4 regions of the Neobacillus sp. NRS-1170 genome follow, and region 3 is predicted to be linked to each of the others. Evidence: predicted binding sites of a transcription regulator. Region 3 holds the regulator's gene; each other region holds the start of a gene.

Region 1 (4,801 bases), on a different contig from region 3:
GAAGCAGCGGCTCTCCGCCAGTTAAACGGATTTTTTCGACACCTAAATTAACAAATATTTTTCCTAGACGTTCAATTTCTTCATAAGTCAATAAGGCTGACCTAGGAAGAAATTCAAAATCCGGCCCGAACTGATCAGCAGGCATACAGTATTGGCAGCGAAAATTACAGCGGTCAATCACAGAGATACGTAGGTCTCGTAGTGGTCGATTCAATTTATCTTTAATAATGGTTTTTTCCATTTGTATCAACTCCATTATTTAAAAAAAGCAAGAATTATCATAAGTGTATCAGTGTTTTACTTAAATGACTGTTACTTTATTCACTATTAATATACATTTTAATATTATTTTAATCTTAACAGATGTTAAACATGGTTGAAATAATTGTATATGTAAAAAATTTCGTATAAGTTTTCACTATATTGTCATTGTTTACTCCATTTTATTGACTGAACTTGAGATAAAATGTTACTAACGAATCCAAAATTGACATTTATACTAAAAATATGATAAAAGGTGATATCCTATGTTAGCACAAATGAAACCAACACATTCTATTGAAATAAAGGAATTACTTAAATTTGGCGAACGGAGATTCAAGAGTGAACGGGATAGTTATATATTTCAGGAGGGTATGATAGCGGAAGAACTTTATGTGATTGTTTCCGGCAAGATTCAAATCAGTAAAATAACTTCTGACGGGCGTGAGCTTTCCTTAAGAATTTGTGGAGAAAATGATATTTGTGGTGAATTGACTCTTTTTACCGATAGTCCAAAGTATTTATTGAGTGCCAAGGTTCTTGAAGAAGGCGAAATTGTCGCAATTAAAAAAGATGTAATCGAAAGTGAAATTTTCCTAAACAGTAAGCTCGCCTATGAATTTATGAAATGGATGAGTGATCATTTTCGAAAAACACAGACAAAATTTCGCGACCTCGTCCTTAATGGAAAACGCGGAGCACTTTTTTCAACCTTAATTCGAATGACAAATAGCTATGGAGTTGAAAAAGGCAATGAAATTTTAATTGACTTGCCATTAACCAATCAAGAACTTGCTAATTTCTGCGGCACTTCCCGTGAAAGCACAAACCGAATTCTTAGTGAATTAAAGAAAGAAAATATCATCTCTGTAAAAAAAGGAAAAATAACAATCTTAGATTTACAATATTTAAAGGATGAAATTGGCTGCGAAAATTGTTCAACTGTTTATTGCAATATTGAGTAGGATGGGAGATTTTTCCCATCCTTTTTTATTGGACTTTAGTGCGCCTGTTTTTACCGTAATGCTTTTGGAATGTAAACACAGAATGGTTCACTTTCAAGGTAATCGCCCGTCATAGCATAGGCTCTTGACCTTGAGCCACCGCAAACATGCCGAAATTCGCAGACTCCACATTTCCCCTTAAATTCATCGGGATTTCTTAAAGATTTGAAAATAGGTGATTCTCGGTAAATTTCCGCTAATGGCTGCTCGCGAACATTTCCTGCTTTTACCGGAAGGAGACCACTAGGATATACATCTCCAATATGGGAAATGAACACAAAACCGTTACCGTCATTTACTCCTTTTGGAGCTCGGCCGAGCCCATCAATCGAACCTGTTAATCCCTGTTCTGTTAAAGCACTTAAATAATTGATTTCAGTAGTCTGTTCCTTTGCGTCACGCATTTTTTGCTGAATAACAACGCGGCGGTAATGCTGTGCAGCAGTGGTTTTAATATCAAAAGTAACTCGTTTGCTTAGTTCATAGAGCCATCTAAATACTTTTTCATGTTCTACAGGAGAAATCATATCGGATTCCTGTCCTCTTCCCGTCGGAACTAGGAAAAAGACACTCCACAATACGCAGCCTAAATCTTCTACCATTTTGGCCATATCATCAAGGTAGTTAATATTGTACCTAGAAATTACCGTATTAATCTGAATCGGGATTTCAAGCTCGTGTAAGTATTTAATTCTTTCCATTGTTAAATCAAACGACCCCGCAGTGCCGCGAAAATGGTCATGGACTTCAGCAGTCGGTCCATCAATACTGAAGGCCCAGCGCGATAGACCAACTTCTTTTGCCTTTTCAATTGCTTCTTTTGTCACATTCGGTGTAGCACTTGGAGTCATCGAAACACGAACTCCTTTTTCTACAGCATATTTAGCAATATCAAAGACATCTTCCCGCATCAAAGGGTCCCCGCCTGTAAATACAAGCATTGGATTATTCATTTCATATATTTGATCAATAAGGTTTTTGCCTTCTTCGAACGATAATTCACGCGGGTCACGTCTGTATTGTGCTTCTGCACGGCAATGCAGGCATTTTAATTGACAAGCACGTGTAAGCTCCCAAATAACAATAAAAGGGTCTTTATTAAAATCTCGGCTAAAAGCCATATGAAACGCCTCCTAATAACAGCTAATTCAAAATCAAATAGCCTTTATTACTTTGTATTATAAAGGTGTTTATAGGGTAAAAAAGTGAACTATCTCACAACCTGGCCATTTTATATGTCTGTTTTGTGAAAGTACAAAAAAAACAGCAGAAATCTCTGCTGTTTTTTAAGGTAACTTATCTAATTCCAAGCGCAATTTTTGCATAACGTGACATCATCTCTTTGTTCCATGGTGGATTCCAGACAATATTTACGTCAACATCTTTAATTTCAGGGATATCCGCTAATGCTCGTTTCACTTGGTCAACAATGGTGCCCGCAAGCGGGCAGCCCATAGTCGTAAGAGTCATTGTAACAGTTAAATTCCCTTCTTCATCCATTTCAGTATTATAAACTAATCCTAAATTAACAATATCTACACCTAACTCAGGGTCTATAACTAATTCTAAAGCACCCATTATATTTTCTTTTAAATCTTCATTCATTTTTTCCTCACTCCTATTTATTTTTGTTTTTATTATAACAAAAGCTAATTTTAAACCACATTACCTTTGCTTTTCATTTCTCTTAGAAAGTATAAGCTTTTTTTAATCCTTTTAATGTGAATTTTTTTACACTTTACATATAAAATTGTTAACATAGAAACTATAGAAATAAAAATTTCCATAGCCGTAGTGTATCATGTAAATAATATATTTCCTAAATAAAAGGAGTCCATATGGCAGAAAAACATTTAATCGCATTAGATTTGGATGGGACATTATTAAAGGATGATAAAACAATTTCTGAAAAAACAAAGGAAACCCTAAAAAAAGCTAGAGCAAATGGTCATATTGTGATGATCGCTACAGGCAGACCGTATCGTTCCAGTGAAATGTATTATCAGGAGCTCGAGTTAGACACTCCGATTGTAAATTTTAATGGTGCATTTATGCATCATCCGCGAAATCCAAAATGGGGCTTTTTCCATGAACCGTTGGATGTCAAAGTGGCTAAGGAAATTGTTGAAGCCTGCAGAAGCTTTCATTTTCATAATATAATCGCTGAAGTAATGGATGATGTTTACTTCCATTACCATGATGAAAAGCTTATCGATATTTTTAACTTTGGAAATCCAAAAATCACAACAGGAGATTTAGCAAACTTTTTACAGGATTCTCCTACTAGTTTGCTGATTCATACTGAAGAAGATCAATTAAAAACGATACGTGACCATTTATCAGCAGTTCATGCTGAAGTTGTTGATCATCGGAGTTGGGCAGCACCATGGCATGTAATAGAAATCATTAAGGTAGGTTTAAGTAAAGCTGTTGGATTGAAAAAGGCTGCCGATTACTTTGGTATCCCTTCAGAACGAATTATTGCTTTTGGGGATGAAGATAATGACCTCGAAATGCTTGAATATGCTGGTCACGGGATTGCGATGGGAAATGCAATTGATAAAGTAAAGAATATTGCCAATGATGTTACCCTTTCAAATGAAGAGGATGGAGTTGCACAATATTTGGCAAATTTGTTAAATTTAAAAGTTTAATCGCAAATCACCATTGTTTACCTAAATGAACGAATCTTGATTGGTGCATACTATTTTATGAGGCAGCATTGCTGCTTCAATTTGGGCTATGAGCATATTGGAGGGATTCGAATGGGTAAACGAAACAAATCAAAACGCTTTGTCCAGCAAGGAAAGGATACCGTCAGCAAACATGACGAACGTATTCCTTATCACATGACCTACGCTGAAGCGGAAGCTCAGAAAATGGCCAATGTGCACGATTCCTCGATTGGAGGAGCATAGGATGGGAAACCTATTGTTCCAGGAAGCAAGGAGATTTGTTGAAATGGCGAAGTCTGCCAGCCCTGCTGATGTTGACTCTGCAGTAGCGAAAGCCAAGAACGCCCTAAGTTCAGCGTTCGCTAATTCGACTGTTGCAGAGCAAGCACAGCTCCAACAAATGCAACAAGAGCTTGAACAGATTACTTAAATTAAAAATAAGAAAAGCGGAAGCTCCCTATTTGGAACTTCCGCTTTTCTTATTGTGTAATTTTTAAAATTATTGGGTATAGGTTAATTATATTTCCATCTTTTTTTCGTTCATAAAGATTCAACATCAATGAACCATTAGCAGGAAGTTTATCGATTGGAAGTTGAATATGAAGCTTAAACGGCTCCCACTCTTCCTTCCCTGTTAAAACAATTTCTTTTTCCTTTATATATTCCAAATGGCCATCCTCAACCGAATAAAAGAATCCCCTGCTTGCTGGTTTCACTTCTCCTGTAACAACATAATCCCCTTTTGTGCCTGACACTTTTACAAACCTAAATGCAGGGTTTTCTTCAGGAACCTTTAGCTTTTGACTATGGTATAGCTTCGCCCGATTTTTAATAGGTTCATCATTAAGACTTATTGGCTTA
Region 2 (4,801 bases), on a different contig from region 3:
CCTGAATATTTTCAAACGGAAAGCTCCCTTCAATATCTATTTGATGGGCCCTTATAAGAAACTTTTTTGATAGATTTTTCATAAACGCTAATCGCTCGTCAAAAGATTTAATATCATGAAAATTCATCGAACATCGCTCCCATTTTCCATTGTTATTTCTATAGTAACATGCCAGCAACCATCCATCATTTTTTATTATGAATGCAAAAATAATAGAGAGAAATTTGTCTATTTTTGGTATAATTTGTTATTATACGGTAACTTGAAAGGGAGCTTTGATGTGGCAGATTTTATAAAGGATTTGTTTCTTCATTTTTTTATAATAATGATCATTCCTCTTGTCCATAAATTACTTTCAAAACAGAAAAAAGAAAGGAATTTCCAAATTGCTTTTAGCTTGCAGGTACAAAATTTAAGCTTGTTTTACCAAAACAGCCCCCCAATTAATTGGGGGGCCTCTTTATTGAAGATTAGCAAACCGCTCAAGGTCACGATTTTCACCAATAATAACTAAGACATCACCATAACCGATTTTTTCATCTGGTGAAGGTGATATATTAATTTCGTTATCATGGCGAATGGCAATTACACTAATATTATACTCTGCCCTAAGGTCTATCTCTCTTAAAGTTTTTTCCACCATCCTATCAGGGATTTTCACCTCTTCAACACTATAATCCTTTGAGATTTCGATAAAATTCAACACGTTAGGTGATAAAAGCTGATGAGCCACTCTAATTCCCATATCACGTTCAGGAAATACGACCCAGTCTGCACCAACTTTTTTAAGCACCTGACCATGAAGCTTATTTAAAGCTTTTGCGATTACCTTTTTAACCCCCAGCTCCTTTAGGAGCAAAACGCTTAAAATGCTAGCTTGGATATCATTGCCGATGGCCACGATCACATTGTCAAAGTTAAGGATTCCAATTGATTTTAATGCCTCTGAATCAGTTGAATCCGCTATGACTGCATGTGTCACATACGGATGGGAGTCCTCCACCCTTTCTTCATTCACATCAATACCAAGTACTTCCTGGCCGGATTCATATAATTTATTGGCAATACTTAACCCAAACCTTCCTAAACCAATTACTGCGTATTGATCAGCCATATCGTCAATATACCTCCTTGATGTTTTTACCCGATCATGATTTTGCCCTATGGATATCTGAATGCATTTGGGTTTCTCCGCATTGTTACCGCAAAAGTCAGTAATAAGCACCTATTAAAATGATGGAGGCAAAACCCAGAACGAGAATCTTAGGTGGATTAGGAAAATTCTTTTTTCGCTGCATAATATTCCCCCTATCCTGCGTAATATCCAACCTTACTTTTTCCAAACTTTTACCTAATTATTTTGTAATTTTAATAGAATTGTGTCCAACCTCACAGTCAATTAAAGAAAATTGTTTTATAATACTCAAAGAAAATTTTCCCAAACAAAATGCTTTTATCGAGGGGGATTACTTTATGAACCAAGGAACAAAACAACTTTTTATTCAAACGGGAAGTCTTGTTGCTGGCTTTATGAACTGGGTACTTATTTCATCACTTATGCCTTTTATCAATGCGGATATTCAACTTTCCTCAACTCAGATTGCCTGGGTAACTGCCGTTCCTGTTATTTTAGGCTCCCTTCTTAGGGTTCCGATAGGTTATTGGACGAATCGATACGGTGCAAGAAAATTGTTTTCAAGCAGTTTTATCATTCTCCTTATACCTATTGCTGTAATTAGTTATGCGAATTCGTTACTAATGTTAATAATAGGCGGTTTTATGCTTGGAGTTGGCGGAGCAATATTTTCAATCGGTGTCACTTCTTTACCTAAGTATTTTGAAAAAGCTAAACATGGCTTTATAAATGGGATTTATGGGGCAGGGAATATTGGAACAGCGGTTACATCCTTTTTAGCTCCTGTTTTAGCCAATCAATTTGGCTGGAGAATGACTATAAAGATATACCTCATTGTCATTTTGGTTTTTGCCTTAATTAATTTTCTCCTAGGGGATCGTGAAGAAAAGAAAGTTATTCATCCATTATCCGAGCAAGTCAAGGAAGTATATAAAAACCCAAAACTTTGGTTCTTAAGCTTGTTTTATTTTATTACATTTGGTTCATTTGTGGCCTTCACCATTTATCTGCCTTCATTCTTAGTCAATCATTTTGAATTGAATAAGGTAGATGCCGGCCTGCGGACGGCAGGCTTTATTGCTTTAGCAACATTATTCAGACCTATCGGCGGCTGGCTCGGGGATAAAATCAATCCATTTCTTATCCTTATGGCAGTATTTTTCAGCCTGACATTTGCTGGATTTCTATTATCATTTACCCCATCTTTACCTATATATTCCTTTGGCTGTTTGCTAGTTGCCTTCTTTGCCGGCATCGGTAACGGGGCCATCTTTAAGCTTGTCCCGTTATATTTTTCAAAACAGGCAGGTATTGTCAATGGGATTGTTGCTGCAATGGGCGGCTTAGGAGGTTACTTTCCGCCGATTATACTAACCATTCTCTTTAATTTTACAGGTCATTATGCAATTGGATTTATGTCTCTATCAGAATTTTCATTAGCAAGCTTAGTCATTGTTGTTTGGCTTTTTTATCAGGAAAAACTGGATATATCCTCAAAAATTGTTAACCATGCCGTTGATGGAATCTGTGTAACCGATAATAACGGGATCATTCAAAAGGTCAATCCGGCCTTTACAAAAATAACTGGTTATACACAAAAAGATGTAATCGGGAAAACACCTAGCGTTCTTCAATCTGGTGAACATGACAATGAATTTTATAAAAGTATGTGGTCTGAATTAAAAACAAATGGAGTTTGGGAAGGTTTCATTTGGAACAAACGGAAAAACAATGAGATATACCGGGAATGGTTAACCATAACCGCTATCAAAGACGACATAGGGGAAATTAAAAATTACGTTGGCATGTTTTACGAAGATATGGTTAAGCCCGCAAAAAAATAAATCATGCGAAGGGATCCTCTATTGAGGGTCTCTTTTTCATTTGTTTTTAGTTAAAAATGTGATAAATATTACAACTTTTTGTCATTGCACCACAGTTCACAATTCCTTCACCATTTTTGTGACGTACGTCACAAAATTCATGTTACCATCTGATTTATAGTAACAACATAAACAACATTTACTCTTTCAAAGATAATTTTTAAAAGAATTTTAGGGGGAATAAAAAATGGCTCGAATTAATTATTGGAATCCAGAAGATGAAAAGTTCTGGAACACAGAAGGAAAAAAACATGCCAGGCGAAACCTATGGATCTCTGTTCCTTCATTGATGCTTGCATTCATCGTTTGGCAGATTTGGTCAGTTGTTGCAGTACGTCTTAACGATATCGGTTTCCAATTTACGGAGGAACAATTATTTACACTCGCTGCAATTCCGGGACTAGTCGGTGCAACCCTTCGTTTTGTCTATACATTCGCAGTTGGTTCAATAGGAGGAAAAAACTGGACTGTAATATCTACCGCCATTTTAGCAATACCGGCAATTGGAATTGGTTTTGCTGTCCAGAATCCAGATACTCCGTTTTCTGTCATGCTTTTGCTTGCAGCTCTTTGCGGACTTGGCGGTGGTAACTTCTCTTCTTCTTCTGCTAATATCAGCTTTTTCTTTCCTAAGAAGGAAAAAGGAACAGCCCTTGGTATTAACGGCGGTTTAGGTAATATGGGTGTATCAGTCGTTCAATTCGTAACACCTTTAATTATTACTTCAGGAACTTTCGCATTGGTCGGTGACAAACAAGTATTAGCAAACGGCCAGGAAGTATGGTTACAAAATGCAGCATTTATTTGGGTAATCCCAATCGTAATAATGACACTCCTTGCTTTATTTAAAATGGATAATGTCCCAGGCGCTAAACAATCTGTTGCAGATCAATTTGTCATCGTAAAACGTAAGCACACATGGATTATGACCGCTCTTTATGTTGCAACATTTGGTTCATTCATTGGGTATTCTGCGGCATTTCCGCTTTTACTAAAATCTCAATTTCCTGAACATATCTCACTTGCCTTCCTTGGTGCGCTTGTAGCCGCTGCTGCAAGACCTGTTGGCGGCTGGCTTGCTGACAAACTTGGCGGCGCAAAAGTCACTGCCTATGTATTAGTTATCATGGGGATTGGTGCAGCAGGAGTTATTTATTTCTTAAATGGCAAACAATTTGCAGGTTTCTTAATGGCTTTCTTGGTATTGTTCCTTGCATCTGGTATTGGTTCTGGCTCAACATTCCAAATGATTCCTAGCATTTTCATTCCTAAAGAAGCAGCACCGGTAATTGGCTTTTCAGCGGCCTTCGCTGCCTATGGATCATTCTTTATTCCTAAACTTTTTGGATGGTCTGTAAATGCAACTGGTACTCCAGTAACAGCTTTTTATTTCTTCATCGGTTTTTATGTTGTCGCCTTTGGTCTTAACTGGTTCTTCTATCAGAGAAAAGCAACTGTGGCCAAAACGATTGCTAAGCAAGTTGGATAATAAAAAAGAGTGTCAGGCACCGCGACGGTAGCTGACACTCTTTTTTTATTAATCTAATATTTTTATTGTAATTTGCTTTTTGCCCCATTGAATCGCTTTTTGTTCAGAAGGAATAAACACATCTATACGATTTCCTTTAATTGCTCCTCCTGTATCAGCAGCTGTAGCGACTCCATATCCTTCAACATATACTTTACTTCCTAATGGAATGACTTTTGGGTCCACTGCAATTACCTTTGCATTAGGGTTGGCGTTTAAATCAACACCTGTAGCTGTTGTGCCGGAACATCCTTC
Region 3 (4,801 bases):
GTATCCGCGGTTAATAATCCCTTAATTTCAAAACCGCCGCTCGAATCGAAGGTTTCATATTCCACATCGCCATTTACTACGATGCTTCCCTTAATCGATGCTTGATCGCCGAAGAGTCTCTCTCCCACTTCGAGCAGCCCAAGGATCTTTATTTTTTTCAATTGCGCCCGGCTTCCGACTGAGAGCGTCCCCATGATCAGCGTTTCCTCAGCCTCGATATTCCCTTTAATCTCAGCCTCCCCCAAAATCTTTACTGAACCTGTTTTAACATTTTCGACCGCTTCACTCGTTCCATATACATGAAAAGAGGAGCAATCCACATTATTTACAATCGTCCCTTCGCCTCTGATGCTGATTTTATCGTAACGGCCGCCAGGGTAACTTCCTGAACCATTGATAATCAAGTTTGCGTCTTTTTTCATTTCCCTTCCCCCCTTATGCCTTTCTGATATCATTCACAACTGCATTTTTATCCTGTGAAAATTCGTCTGTGTACTCAACCACATCAATCTGACAGTTCGGTCCAATTCTGACCTGATTGCCCCGCACCACTTTCGCAATCGTATTTTCCAGGTCAATTTTGTCCCCTTCAATTAACTCCGTTTCTAATTGCGCTTTGAAAATTGGCTTGAATAAAGCTCCAATGAACGACCCTTTATGCTGCCTTACTGTTATTGTTTGCCCGCCAATCTCTTTTGCTTTGCACTCCCCATAAATCTTTATATCAACTTGATCTGCGTTTAGGAGCCCGCCGATCGTGAAGCAGTATTCTCCTTTAAAATACTCAGCTTCGCAGTCTTCCCCAACTGAAAGCATACCCCGAAGTTTAATCTCCTCACATTTTACGCTCCCGCCCACTGAAGCTTTCCCAGAGATCCTTAAATTTTTGACATTTATGTTCTTCTCAAATTTCGCGGTCCCTTCAACGGTCAACTTTTGGCTCTCGAATGTTCCTTTAAACTTGGCATTCCCGTTTACTCTGGCCATATCTGCTGTCACATTCCCATTGACCGTCCCTAATCCATTGCATTCAAATTCATGACATTCCACATCATTGTTGATCGTCCCTCTGCCATTCAATGTAACTAGGTTAAATTGTCCGCCGTTTGAAGAACCTAAGCCATTAATGGCCAAATCTCCTCTATTTTTCAATTCCATAAGGATTCTCCTTTATAATAATTTCGACTTAATTTCTTCCATACAGGTCATTAAGGAAACCTGCACGACAATCTTCGTTCCCCTCTCAAAATGGATCTCTTCCGCATTAATCAGTAAGAAACACGATGATACACCAAGTTTGCGGGTAATCAGGAGTTCACAGCTTTTTTGCTTAATCAGCGCGGCATTGTCCTTTAGCACCTGCAGCAGCATTTTCCCTTCATCCAAATTGATCTCCCCTGACTGCAACAGCTTCTCTAAAACATAAACTTCAAGCATTCTGGAAAAATTAAAATTTGGGCTGCCTTGGTCATTTTCCAGGTAAAAATTCATCACTGCATTTGAAACAATGTTACGTTTTATTAATTCATCCTTATCTAACTGCAAATCGCTTAGACTAGGAGAAAACATGTCTGCTAGTTCATCTAACGATAAATTTTCCTTCATCGTTTGAATTTTATTGATTCTTTCTAAGATTTTTTCCTTTGGAAAGAAGGTTTCCTGGCCGGTAAACGTGGATTTCCTTACAAACCATTCCTCCGGAATGAGGTCTTTACGCTTCCATCTATACAGCTGTCCATAGGATATTCCCGCCAGCTCTAATAATTCCTTTTTCGAAATTAACTCCTCGCTCATGATTAAAACCCCTTTCTGTGTATTAATGTAACATAACACTGTTACGTTGTAAAGATTCGAAAAACTTGTCCTAATAATAAAAGGGCCTTCCGCAAAATTTTGCGAAAAGCCCTTAAACATTTTATTCTTCGATTTCATCTGTTGGATTTGGATAATGCTTTAAAAAGTAAATCAGTGATTGCAGCTCGACAGCTAAATCAATGTGATGAACACGAAGCGAGGACGGAACATTTAATCTTGCCGGTGTGAAATTTAAGATTCCTTTCACATTTGCCTTTACAAGCCGGTCTGTAATCATTTGGGCGACCTGTGCCGGAACGGTTAAAATCGCGACTGATATTTGATGTTCGGTGATTACCCTCTCCAGCTCATCCAAATGATAAACCGGTACCTCACGAATCGTCGTTCCCATTTTTCCAGGATCGACATCAAAAGCGCATTCAATTTTCGTATTATTATTTTTCAAAAAGTTATAGTTTAAAAAGGCTGTACCAAGATTCCCCACCCCAATTAAGGCAACCTTTGTCAGTTCATCCTGGTCCAATGTTTTCCGGAAGAAGGTTAATAAGTAATTCACATTATATCCATAGCCCTTTTTCCCTAAGGCTCCAAAATAGGAAAAATCCCTTCGGATTGTCGCCGAATCAACCTTAACCGCTTCACTTAATTCTGCTGATGAAACTCTTTGCTTGCCGGAAGAATGCAAGTTTTTTAAAAATCGATAATAAAGGGGCAGCCGTTTGGCTGTCGCCTGTGGTATTTTCATCGTTTCATTACTCATAATCTCCCACACCCCATATAAATAGTTTTGTTAAACTAGTTCTGTTCTCTTAAAATCTCCATTTTTACCGCCCGTTTTCTCTACTAAATAGGTCGGTCCGATGACCATGCCTTTATCAACGGCTTTACACATATCATAGACAGTTAATGCACAGGCAGACGCTGCTGTTAACGCTTCCATTTCAACACCTGTATTACCTTTTGTTTTAACAGAAGCTGCAATATGTAATTGATAGTTGTCACCGGCCTGTTCCCACGAGAAAGAGATATTCACTCCCGTTAATGGAATAGGATGGCACATTGGAATAAGATCCCATGTCTTTTTCGCGGCCATCACGGCGGCAACCTGCGCAACAGCTAAGACATCGCCTTTTTTCATTTCATGATTCGTTATTTTTTCAAAAATTTCTCTGCTGACTGTTATGCTTGAATGAGCCAGAGCTGTGCGCGCCGTTTCTGGTTTATCACTGACGTCAACCATCTTTGCTCTGCCTTCTTCATTAAAATGAGTGAATTCTGCCATATAAACAATCCTCCGATTAAATCATACACTATTTTTCTTTCTATGTCTGTGAAACTTTGAACTATCGGTACATTTTTTTGTCCATGAGGTTTTCTCATCAGGCAAACTGACCCGCTTTATTGCCGGACCTTTGGGAATACGGTAAAATATTGAGTAGTATAGAGGTGAATTTTATGATTTTATTGCAGGTTAATCAACTACAAAAATATTATGGTGCTGACCTTATTTTATCGAATATAAAGCTGGAATTACAAACAAGAGACCGCGTTGCTCTTGTTGGCCGCAATGGTGCGGGGAAATCGACGCTACTGAAAATCATTGCCGGTCATCTGTCACATGATGGCGGGGAAATTATTAAACCAAAAGATGTGACCATCGGATATTTGGCACAGAATACGGGGTTAGAATCCAATTTGTCTATCTGGGAAGAAATGCTGACTGTTTTTGAGGAACTTCGTCAGATGGAGAAGTCACTTCGAAAGCTTGAAGAACAAATGGCCGATTCTGCAATTTTCGAAGACTCAAGTCGCTACGAAAGAATTTTAAAAGAATATGACGGGCTTCAAGTGAAATTTAAAGAGCAGGGCGGCTACCAGTTCGAGGCGGATATTCGCTCTGTGCTCCACGGATTAAATTTTCATGATTCTAATGCGATGATTGCCAGTTTAAGCGGCGGTCAAAAAACCCGGCTTGCTTTAGGGAAACTGCTATTAACCAAACCTGACATTTTAATCTTGGACGAGCCGACCAACCACTTGGATATCGATACTCTCTCATGGCTGGAGCAATATCTCCAGGGTTATGATGGTGCAATATTAATTGTCTCCCACGACCGCTATTTTTTAGATAAAGTCGTCACGCAGGTGTATGAGGTATCCCGGAAGCAGATTCAGCGGTTTACTGGCAATTACAGCTCATATCTAGATCAGAAAGCGGCCAACTATGAGCGCGACATGAAGCTTTATGAAAAGCAGCAGCAAGAAATTGCGAACCTCCAGGACTTTATTCAGCGCAATTTAGCCCGTGCCTCAACAACCAAACGGGCGCAAAGCCGGCGGAAAAAGCTTGAGAAAATGGAGGTCATGGACCGTCCATTAGGGGATGAAAAGTCTGCTTCGTTCTCATTTGAAATTGAGCGGCAGAGTGGTAATGATATTCTTATGGTGGATTCGCTTGCCGTTGGATATGACGGTGATGTGATTTCTGAGCGGATTTCTTTTCGGGCCTTTAAAGGTGAAAGTATAGCTCTGGTTGGTCCAAATGGAATCGGCAAATCAACGCTTTTAAAAACAATCATTAAAAAGCTGCCAGCATTGGACGGTACGATTCACTACGGGACAAACCTCTCGATTGGCTACTATGACCAGGAGCAGGCAGAGCTAAAATCAAACAAACGTGTCCTTAACGAATTATGGGATGATTACCCGTTGAAAAATGAAAAAGAAATTCGGACAGTGCTCGGCAATTTCTTATTTTCCGGTGATGACGTACTGAAAACGGTCTCGACTTTAAGCGGCGGCGAGAAGGCGAGGCTTGCCCTCGCGAAACTGATGCTCGAGAAAGCAAATGTTTTAATCTTGGACGAGCCAACCAACCATCTTGACTTAGATAGTAAAGAAATACTTGAGAATGCCTTAATCGATTACCCTGGCACGATTTTGTTTGTATCGCACGACCGCTATTTCATCAACCGTATTGCAACAA
Region 4 (4,801 bases), on a different contig from region 3:
CATTAATGTCATGCCTTTAGTTCTCATCTTTAAAATGGTAACAATAAAGTTAATACCTGTCATCAATGTCCCGATCCCAGCAATCTGCAGGGCAACCGCATAATAGTTATTACCAATCCCAGGCGTAAACTCTTTACCGGCAAGAGGGAAGTATGCCGTCCAGCCAGCATCTGGAGATCCGCCGACAACGAACGAAATATTAAATAGCATCGCACCGCTGAAGAACAGCCAAAAACTTAAGGCATTCAATTGCGGGAAGGCAACGTCACGAGCCCCAATTTGCAGCGGAACGACCACGTTCATTAAACCAATTAACAATGGCATTGCTGCGAACAAAATCATGATAACGCCATGAGTCGTAAAGATTTCATTATAATGTTGTGCATCTAAAAATTTCATTTCAGGGCGGGAGGTTTGTGCCTTCATTAACAGACCATCAACACCACCGCGGAAGAACATCAATACACCTGAAAGGATGTACATGATCCCAATTCGCTTATGGTCAACAGTTGTCAGCCATTCGCGCCACAGCCATTTCCATTTTTTTAAATAGGTTATACCAGCAACTATACCAACCATAGTTAAAACTATAGCAATCTGTGAACCTAGGATTAATGGGTTTCCTACAATGAAAAAGTCATGCCAATTAATTCCCATTGTGTTCACCTCCGTTAGAGTCATTCATTTCCGTGTTGTTTTCTTCATCTTTAAAAATCTTACCTTGAACTCCGTGAACCTTGTATAACTCAGGATTTGTATAAGTTTTCGAATTCATTTTCCCATGGTCGACCCATGCTAAGTGGGTGCCAGTAAATGTTTCACGTCCTAAGTGAGTTGGTTTTAAAAGCTCATTGTATTTTTTCTCTGTAAGCTTAGGAGCGTTTGTTTTTACTTCTTTAACCCATTTTTCAAAGTCTTTAGAGGATTTTGCTTCAACAGTAAATTCCATATCGGCATATCCCTTCCCGTTAAAGTTCGTATTTCTTCCTAAAAATTCACCAGGATTATCAGCAGTCAAATAAAGCTCTGTTTCCATTTTGTTCATCGTATATTTTTGACCGCCAAGTGCAGGAACCCAAAAGGATTGCATAGTTCCAGCAGAGGTTAATTTAAACTTAACCGGTGTCCCAGCGGGAATGTTAACATAGTTCACAGTTTCAATGCCTTGCTCAGGATAGCTGAAGATCCATTTCCAATCAGCTGAAGTGACATTGATGGTAATTGGCTTTTTATCTTCATAGCCTGCAGGCACTTTTTCTAGTTTATAAATGGTATTTACAGTAGGGATTGTTAAAGCAATAACAATCAAAATCGGGATGGCAGTCCAAATGATCTCTAATTTTGTACTGCCGTGCTCTTCAGGTGGCACGTAGTCTTTATTCTTTGGTGTAGCACGGTACTTCCAAACAATGTACCCGAATAATCCGAAAACAACGACAACCACAATCAGCATTAAAACGAGTGACCAGTTTATCAAACCAAGAATGTCTCTGGCAGCAGGACCTTTTGGGTCGAATACCACCATTTTGTTGCAGCCACTTAATAATAAGACAGGCAGGAAAGCCAACAGGGGGATTAAATAGCCCTTTTTAAACATTGTAAAGCTCCTCTCAGGCAAATTGTTCATTTTTTCACAATCCTTACGTGAATTCATTCACAAACTTCAATAGGATAACTCCGTTTTTAAAAAAATTCAAGCAAAAAATCCAATTAAACTAATTATTATTTTAGATTAATTTTCGGATTAAGTTTCCTCTTTCACAATATTACCAAGATGTCTATGATGATAATATAGGTTTTTAAAAAAAGTTGTGACAAATTTGTTAAGGATTTAAAATGCTAATCATGGAATAGTTTGGAAATATAATTCCACAGCTTTAATCATTGTTGAAAAATGGCTTAAAATTGTCTATTTTAGAATAATAATGAGATAATGTTAATACTACATAGAAAGAGGAGACAGGTACGATGAAAGTCAAAATTAATCGAATTGCAGCCAAAGCATTGAAAAAAATGATGGATGTGGAAGAAGCAGAAGGAAAAATGTTCCGCGTATACGTCACCAGTATTCATGGAGATCATGCGCACTATGATTTAATGCTTGATACGCCAACTGAAAAGGATGAAGTTGTTAGAACCGATAAGGATATTGATTTTATACTCGATAAAAACGATGAGTACTTGGATGGCGTATGGATTCAATACTTCCAAGTGCCAAAAGAGGAATGGGTCATTACCAATCCATCAAAAGGCAGCCATCACCATCATCATTAAAAAAATTGCTTGGTGCTAAACCGATTTTTGCCATTAATGAGGTCTTAATTAAGGACATTTTGGATGAAAACAAGACCAATTTTGTCCTTAAGAGGCCTTAAATTCAGCCCGCCTAAAAAAATGCTCACCTAAAAAAATTCCCCCAAAAAACGCTTTAGTCTTATTTTCAAAAATATTGAAATTGTTCATAATTTTTACATATAATCCTATTATTGCTACTTTTGAACAAAGGAGAATGGTATGATTCGGCGCTTCTTTTCTTATTATTTACCCCACAAAAGGCTATTTATTTTAGATTTTAGCAGTGCAGTGGTGGTTGCAGTATTAGAATTAGCATTTCCGCTCGCAGTCAAGTGGTTTATTGACGTACTGCTGCCTGGAGGAGATTGGCCGTCCATTGTTTCGGTTAGTATTGGATTATTCCTGCTTTACTTATTAAGTACATTTCTGCAATTTGTCGTCAATTATTGGGGGCATAAGCTTGGGATTAATATTGAAACGGATATGAGGCAAGAACTGTTTGAGCATGTACAGAAGCAGTCGTTTCGCTTTTTTGACAATACCAAAACCGGGCATTTAATGAGCCGGATAACAAATGACTTATTTGATCTCGGAGAACTTGCCCATCACGGGCCTGAAGATGTCTTTATTGCGGTTATGACGTTCATCGGGGCATTCTGGATTATGCTTACCATAAACGTTAAGCTGGCCCTCGTTTCTATTTTAGTTCTTCCATTATTAATCTTACTTGTGATTGTTTGTAATTTGAAAATGAACAAGGCGTGGGGGCAAATGTATTCAAGCATCGCTGATGTTAATGCCCGCGTCGAGGATAGTGTTTCTGGAAGCCGTGTCGTTCAATCGTTTACAAATGAAGAATTTGAGATTGCTAGATTTAGAAAAAATAATCAACGATACCGCGCTGCTAAGCTTGGGGGATACCGAGTTATGTCCTTCAGTTTATCAGGCATTTACATGATGACAAGACTAATTACGATTATCGTTTTAGTTTACGGTGCGTGGTTAAGCTTTTCAGGACAGCTTTCCTACGGGGAACTGGTAGGATTTGTACTCTATGTTAATGTCCTTTTTAATCCAATTGATAAAATTAGCGCAATAATGGAACTGTACCCAAAAGGAATGGCTGGATTTAAACGGTTTATCGAGTTAATCGATGATGAGCCGGATGTAAAAGATACAGAAGGCGCCGTTAGAGTTTCTGCACTTAATGGCAAAATTACCTTTAATGAGGTTTCATTTCGCTATGACATGCAAAAACCCGTGCTAGAAAAAATAAATCTAAATATATTTGCTGGCGAGACTGTTGCCTTTGTCGGTCCATCTGGCGCAGGGAAAACAACAATTTGCTCGCTGATTCCCAGATTTTATGATGTTAACAGCGGCGCTATTTTCATCGATGGACTTGATATTCGGAATATGACAAAAAAATCATTGCGGTCACAAATTGGCATTGTTCAACAAGATGTATTTCTTTTTACAGGAACACTCAGGGAAAATATTGCGTATGGAAAACATGAGGCAACCGATAAGGAAATCGTAGAAGCGGCCCGCCGCGCCCATCTTGAAAAATTTATTGCTTCCCTTCCAGATGGATACGAAACACAAATTGGGGAAAGAGGTTTAAAGCTTTCCGGTGGTCAAAAACAACGAATTGCCATTGCTAGGATGTTCCTGAAAAACCCGCCAATTTTAATATTGGATGAAGCAACTTCTGCACTTGATACAGAAACGGAATTGGTAATTCAAGAAGCCTTGACAGAACTCGCGCAAAATCGAACGACATTAATCATTGCCCATAGGCTGGCAACGATCCGAAATGCCGACAGAATCATCGTCGTGACCGAGGACGGCATAGCAGAAGAGGGCCGTCATGATGAACTGATTGAGCAGGGAGGAATTTTTGCCAATCTCCACCGTGTGCAATACCAGCAATAATTTGAAACTGCAAATTAATCACAGTCAGGCTATCGAAAAACTCTCGATAGCCTTTTATTTTATTTGTGTCCTTTAGTAATTCACCGTGTTAATTTGTTATATTATTAGTAATAAATTTTATAGTTTTTAACATGTCTGTTGATTGGCTCTCCAGGCACTTCGCTTTCCGAGGGCGTTGTCGGGGAGCCTCCTCGTCGCTGCGCTCCTGCGGGGTCTCCCCTGCCCCGTAATCCCGCAGGAGTCTTAGTGCCTTCCGCGCCAATCAACAGAGTGTTTTTTAATGGGAAAAATGCTTTATAAATTTTAAAAGGAGAAAATTTAGCGCAGCTATGCAGTTTAAAAGAACTGAAAGGTTTCGAAACTGCCGGTAAAGGGGATTAAAGCATGTATGAGAACAGGCCCTCCCTACTAAGCTTGTCAAAAATATAAAATAAGTTGCAACTCATTTAGCCAGAAAGAATAGGTGTGTTGCAATAATTTTGGTTGAAATCAACAGGACTATTTGCAGGGACAATCAATAAATTTGGAATTTAGTTTCTGATAAAATCGCAGTTTTTTTCTTATTCATACA

What was found. Region 3 encodes Rex, which represses fermentation and respiration genes when NADH is low (regulators of the CRP and FNR family bind a similar motif). Its sites were predicted from a motif close to TTGTGAAATATTTCACAA; they were not measured.
Region 1: a site for Rex is predicted at 2,469-2,486, ahead of ACIFOT_RS12750 (TIGR04053 family radical SAM/SPASM domain-containing protein). Genes of this name have one in related genera too.
Region 2: a site for Rex is predicted at 3,096-3,113, ahead of ACIFOT_RS02360 (NarK family nitrate/nitrite MFS transporter). Genes of this name have one in related genera too.
Region 4: a site for Rex is predicted at 1,643-1,660, ahead of qoxA (cytochrome aa3 quinol oxidase subunit II). Genes of this name have one in related genera too.

The regions. Positions count from the first base shown of each region.
Region 1 covers NZ_JBITPF010000027.1:54,375-59,175, forward strand. The annotation lists gene moaA (GTP 3',8-cyclase MoaA) at 1-241, opposite strand, end outside; gene ACIFOT_RS12745 (Crp/Fnr family transcriptional regulator) at 528-1,226, shown strand; gene ACIFOT_RS12750 (TIGR04053 family radical SAM/SPASM domain-containing protein) at 1,277-2,386, opposite strand; gene ACIFOT_RS12755 (metal-sulfur cluster assembly factor) at 2,562-2,870, opposite strand; gene ACIFOT_RS12760 (Cof-type HAD-IIB family hydrolase) at 3,104-3,919, shown strand; gene ACIFOT_RS12765 (hypothetical protein) at 4,031-4,183, shown strand; gene ACIFOT_RS12770 (DUF3813 domain-containing protein) at 4,185-4,370, shown strand; gene ACIFOT_RS12775 (BsuPI-related putative proteinase inhibitor) at 4,420-4,801, opposite strand, start outside.
Region 2 covers NZ_JBITPF010000009.1:6,059-10,859, forward strand. The annotation lists gene ACIFOT_RS02345 (acyl-CoA dehydrogenase family protein) at 1-127, opposite strand, end outside; gene ACIFOT_RS02350 (potassium channel family protein) at 461-1,114, opposite strand; gene ACIFOT_RS02355 (nitrate/nitrite transporter) at 1,474-2,979, shown strand; gene ACIFOT_RS02360 (NarK family nitrate/nitrite MFS transporter) at 3,206-4,507, shown strand; gene ACIFOT_RS02365 (LysM peptidoglycan-binding domain-containing protein) at 4,556-4,801, opposite strand, start outside.
Region 3 covers NZ_JBITPF010000099.1:28,680-33,480, forward strand. The annotation lists gene ACIFOT_RS30920 (cytoplasmic protein) at 1-422, opposite strand, end outside; gene ACIFOT_RS30925 (polymer-forming cytoskeletal protein) at 436-1,158, opposite strand; gene ACIFOT_RS30930 (YhbD family protein) at 1,171-1,794, opposite strand; gene ACIFOT_RS30935 (redox-sensing transcriptional repressor Rex) at 1,916-2,575, opposite strand; gene moaC (cyclic pyranopterin monophosphate synthase MoaC) at 2,606-3,097, opposite strand; gene ACIFOT_RS30945 (ABC-F family ATP-binding cassette domain-containing protein) at 3,271-4,801, shown strand, end outside.
Region 4 covers NZ_JBITPF010000006.1:99,743-104,543, forward strand. The annotation lists gene qoxB (cytochrome aa3 quinol oxidase subunit I) at 1-657, opposite strand, end outside; gene qoxA (cytochrome aa3 quinol oxidase subunit II) at 647-1,597, opposite strand; gene ACIFOT_RS01900 (iron-sulfur cluster assembly accessory protein) at 1,969-2,274, shown strand; gene ACIFOT_RS01905 (ABC transporter ATP-binding protein) at 2,515-4,230, shown strand.